DNA from 2 places in the Paenibacillus sp. QJM3NY_38 genome. Region 2 is predicted to be linked to the other one. Evidence: a T-box and tRNA genes for the amino acid it is inferred to sense, from the RefSeq annotation. Region 2 holds a T-box; the other holds one or more tRNA genes.
The links. A T-box is a leader RNA that pairs with one kind of tRNA and senses whether it is charged. The one in region 2 lies ahead of leuS (leucine--tRNA ligase), so its partner is inferred to be a tRNA-Leu.

Region 1 (2,375 bases), 3.3 Mb from region 2:
CAAAGATGCCGTCATAGGGCATGAAATCGGCGCAATCCACCTCATGCAATCGATCGCAGCCTGATATCCCTTCCATGAAACTATAATGAAGGATCGCGACCGAAGCCTGCTCGTGCTCCTCGGAACTCCTGTAATCGGCACTCGTAATTCCGAAAGTAGCCCCCGCTGCACAACAATAAACGCATCCCTTATTCATACGGGTGATTTGCTCTGCCTGTTGTAAACAGGGTTCTCCGCTAAGCGGGATAATAAGGGCTGGCTGCACTGCCAACTGCTGCTCCAGGGAGAGCTCTTGCCCATGAACAATATCCATATTCCATAAACGGGCCGTGAGCCCGCTGTATTCACGCGAATCTTTTTTGCTACTGCTATTCGTCGACAGGTTTAACATATGTACAGACCCCAACCTTAAATGAGAATGGTTATCATTATCATATAATTATCACACACCGTCCCAAAAGTCCAGCACGATCTTCTCTCTTTTCCACCTTGTCGCACGACGACGTTAGACAAAAAGAAAGCAGCCACGCGCTCCCTGTCAGGAAGCCGTAGCCGCTGCTTTTTAAATATTGGGTATGAAGGCGGATCCTTCGCATGAGAGAATTTCAGTCCCCTCCAAGAAAAACCTCTTCTCAAATACGCCGGATTGTCATTAGTTCCCCCGCTGGCGCTGTCTTGCTCTTGCCTCGCCGCCTTTGCGGCCCGCTTCTTCACGGCTCATCTTGCCGTCTCCGTTGCTGCCGCTGCCGCTTCTGGCTTCGCCGCCCTGCTGTCCAATCTCTTGATAGAACTCACGTCCGTGGGATTCCGAGGTAGCCTCGCCGCCTTTGCGTCCGATATCCTCATAGAATTCCCTGCCATGGGAATCGGAAGTCGCTTCCCCGCCCTTCTGGCCGATTTCCTGATAAAATTCCTTATCATGGGAGTTTGAAGTGGATTCTCCTCCCTTTTTACCGATGTCCTGATAAAACTCTTTGTCATGGGAACGGGAAGTTGCTTCGCCGCCCTTCCGTCCAATTTCTTGGTAGAACTCTTTGTCATGGTTGTTCGCAGTTGCTTCTCCACCTAAACGTCCTGCTTCTTCACGGCTCATCTTTCCATTGTTGTTATTAGCCATTCTGAATCACTCCTTATAGGTAATTTGAAGTTGTTGCTCGTCCACGTTATGATATTAAACTCCTGACCAGAGATGAAACATCAATTGTGCATAAATGTGCAATGAAAATCGATCAAAACCGTGATGAATCCTATGTAAACCTTGATATAAGAAAAAACTATCGACGTACATTCATAAGAAGACAGAACTCGTTTAGATATTATTTTCTTGCATATCAGGTAGGCCATGCTTAGAAATTTATACATTTGAGATCTTAAGCGCAAAAAAAGCCCCGCACAAGGTGCGGAGCTTTTTCTTCATGTTCGTATGCGGTAGAGAGGACTCGAACCTCCACGGGTATACACCCACTACCCCCTCAAGATAGCGTGTCTGCCATTCCACCACTACCGCATAATATAAGGAGTACATCGTTTCGTTGCTTTGTAAAAAATGGTGAGCCATGAAGGGCTCGAACCTTCGACACCCTGATTAAAAGTCAGGTGCTCTACCAACTGAGCTAATGGCTCTCGATGACAATCATGCTGCTGCCATATAAGAAAGTGGTGACCCGTAGGGGATACTCTCTCTTCGTTCGAGACAGCGAAGCTTATCCTAACGATGATTACGCTCCGACGAACCGACGGCGTTCTCATCCCGAGGTTATATAGAAAGTGGTGACCCGTAGGGGATACTCTCTCTTCGTTCGAGACTGCGAAGCTTATCCTTACGATGATTATGCTCCGACGAACCGACGGGGTTCTCATCCCGAGGTTATATAGAAAGTGGTGACCCGTAGGGGATTCGAACCCCTGTTACCTCCGTGAAAGGGAGGTGTCTTAACCCCTTGACCAACGGGCCACTTTAACCACGTCGCCGTGACGACAAGATTGAGTATAGCATAATTCCAAAAATGCTGGCAAGCTTTTTTTTCGTAAATTTTAAAATTTATTTTTGGAGCTTTTTCGGCCAATAAATCAGCCTAAAAATTCCGGTGTTAACTCCACTTCTTGAACGCTATTTCCTTCTCGCTCCACATGGTATGCATGTGCATTTTCCCTTGAGCTTACGATTCGCTGCAACCGTCCGTCCATAAAATGTATTGCAACCCCATCATGGGAGCTTTCTTCGATGTAACGCTCAACAAAAGAGAGAGGGGTACTCTCCCTTCGGTCGAGACTGCGAAGTATTCCTAACGTTGCTTAGGCTCCGACGAACCCTAGGTCAGGGTTCTCATCCCTATGCAAAAAAGCCCCCGATCACTTGGTGATGGGAGCTTTCT
Region 2 (2,375 bases):
TCTTCTTGCCCTTGCCCTCTTGCTCCAGCCATTCATTCATCGCCTGGATAGCCTCTTCATTGTCCAACCCGTTCAGGAAGCCGGAATTCACATGCGCGCCACTGCCGCTGTATGCTTCCTCCTCGACATTTCCACCCTGAACGACTTCAATAATCGGAAGACCGAATTGCTTCGCAAACTCCCAGTCACGGCTGTCATGACCCGGAACCGCCATAATGGCACCCGTTCCATAGCCGGCAAGCACATAATCCGCGATCCAGATCGGCACTTTAGCGCCGTTTACCGGATTAATGGCGTATGCACCCGTGAATACACCGGTTTTATCCTTGGCCAGATCCGTCCGCTCCAGGTCGCTTTTACGTGCTGCTTGATCTTGATAAGCCTTGACGGCTTCACGCTGATCGGCTGAGGTAATCTTATCCACGAGGTCATGCTCCGGCGCCAGAACGCAGTAGGTTGCCCCGAACAGCGTATCCGGACGGGTCGTGAACACCTCCAGATGACCATCGTAACCTTCGATGTCAAAACGAACCTCAGCGCCTGTGGATTTGCCGATCCAGTTGCGCTGCATATCCTTCAGGCTTTCGCTCCAGTCCAGTTCATCCAGATCTTCAAGGAGACGATCCGCGTATTCGGTAATGCGCAGAATCCATTGGCGCATCGGTTTACGTACGACCGGATGGCCCCCGCGTTCGCTCTTGCCGTCGATGACCTCTTCGTTCGCAAGCACGGTACCGAGCGCTTCGCACCAGTTCACCGGCACTTCAGCCACATAGGCAAGGCCGCGCTTATAAAGCTGGATAAAGATCCACTGGGTCCATTTATAATATTCCGGATCGGTTGTGCTGATCTCGCGGTCCCAGTCATACGAGAAGCCCAGAGATTTGATCTGGCGACGGAACGTATCGATATTCTGCACGGTAAACTCGCGAGGATGTTTGCCTGTGTCCATTGCATATTGCTCCGCCGGCAGACCGAAGGCATCCCATCCCATCGGATGAAGCACGTTGTATCCGCGCATCCGCTTGTAACGGGACACGATGTCAGTTGCCGTGTACCCCTCCGGATGCCCCACGTGCAGGCCTGCTCCTGATGGATACGGAAACATATCCAGCGCATAAAATTTCGGTTTGGATGATGAATCTTCCGTTTTAAAGGTTTTGTTCTCATCCCAGTATTGCTGCCACTTCGGTTCGATGGCCTGCGGCTGATAGCCGTGGCCGGTTGGTTGATTGTCCGTCATACTCCATTGCTCCTCCTTCACAGTCAAGAGGCAAGGCCTGTGCCGTTGCCCAAAAAAACAAAAAAACCTCATCATCCATAGCGCTGATCGCTAGGGACGAGAGGTTTGATTCCCGTGGTACCACCCTAGTTAGCCAAAGGCATGCTTTGCCTTTCACTCCCTTTGCATCCTTATCGCGGATGAGACGACGATGCTTCAGCGGCCGAATCTGCCGAAATACAGCGGCCGGGTTAACACCATTGCTCCGAGGCGAGTTCATTCCTATCGTCAACCGGTTTTCACCAGACACCGGCTCTCTGCATGATCGAAAGTGGAACGATTGATCCTCATCATCGCGTTCATATTACCGTTTTAATGTGGCTATTATACCCAAAAAGTCCGATCAAGTCAACGAAAGCTCTTCCCCGCTTCTGCGATAATATTCCGGCGTCGTCCCGACCATGGCTTTGAACATCCGGCTGAAATGAGCCAAATGCTTGAAACCTGCCGCCTGGCTGATCTCCGTGATGCTGAGATGCGGATGGAGCCTGAGCAATATTTTAGCTTGGTTAATCCGCCGGTGATACAAATATTTAAACACCGTCGTTCCGGTAACCTCCTTAAATAAGGAGGATAAATAGTGTTTCGTAATATGCATATCGCGGGCGATTTGCTCCAGCGTCAGATCCTGCATGTAATGTTCCTCGACGAACGATACGACATGCTGGACATGCCGCTCTTTCTCGGAGATGGAGTCCTGATCCTGCACAGCGTCCTGGCACCAGTCCGCGATCACGTACATCATCTCCTGAATACGCAAGGTCATCCGTTCCTGGCGAAAACCGGCCGTGGATGCCGAGAGGCGATGTATATCGGCCAACATGCCTTCGAATTCGTCCCGATTGGCCCCTGTCAGTGTCATGCGATGATTTCGCAGCGATTCGAAGGGATCCAGCAATATCGATTTGGCCGGCTCCGAAAGCCCTTTGCAGATCCAGGCCGGATCGAAATGCAGAATGCTTCTGACGTATCTGGAATCGGGCTCAACATTCGGACAATGGAGGGTAAGCCCGTTCATCAGGAGCAGATCCCCCGGTTTCAGGGTGAAAACGGAATCGCCGATCAAATAAGTGCAGCGTCCTTCATGGAAATA

Region 1: it encodes a tRNA-Leu, which carries the amino acid that the T-box ahead of leuS (leucine--tRNA ligase) is inferred to sense. The anticodon was not compared.

Annotation. Positions count from the first base shown of each region.
Region 1 covers NZ_CM149665.1:6,005,913-6,008,287, forward strand. The annotation lists gene AC0VZ8_RS27725 (AraC family transcriptional regulator) at 1-391, opposite strand, end outside; gene AC0VZ8_RS27730 (KGG domain-containing protein) at 653-1,117, opposite strand; tRNA gene AC0VZ8_RS27735 (tRNA-Leu) at 1,425-1,507, opposite strand; tRNA gene AC0VZ8_RS27740 (tRNA-Lys) at 1,548-1,623, opposite strand; tRNA gene AC0VZ8_RS27745 (tRNA-Glu) at 1,880-1,954, opposite strand.
Region 2 covers NZ_CM149665.1:2,035,282-2,037,656, reverse strand. The annotation lists gene leuS (leucine--tRNA ligase) at 1-1,243, opposite strand, end outside; T-box leader at 1,333-1,585, opposite strand; gene AC0VZ8_RS08925 (AraC family transcriptional regulator) at 1,626-2,375, opposite strand, start outside.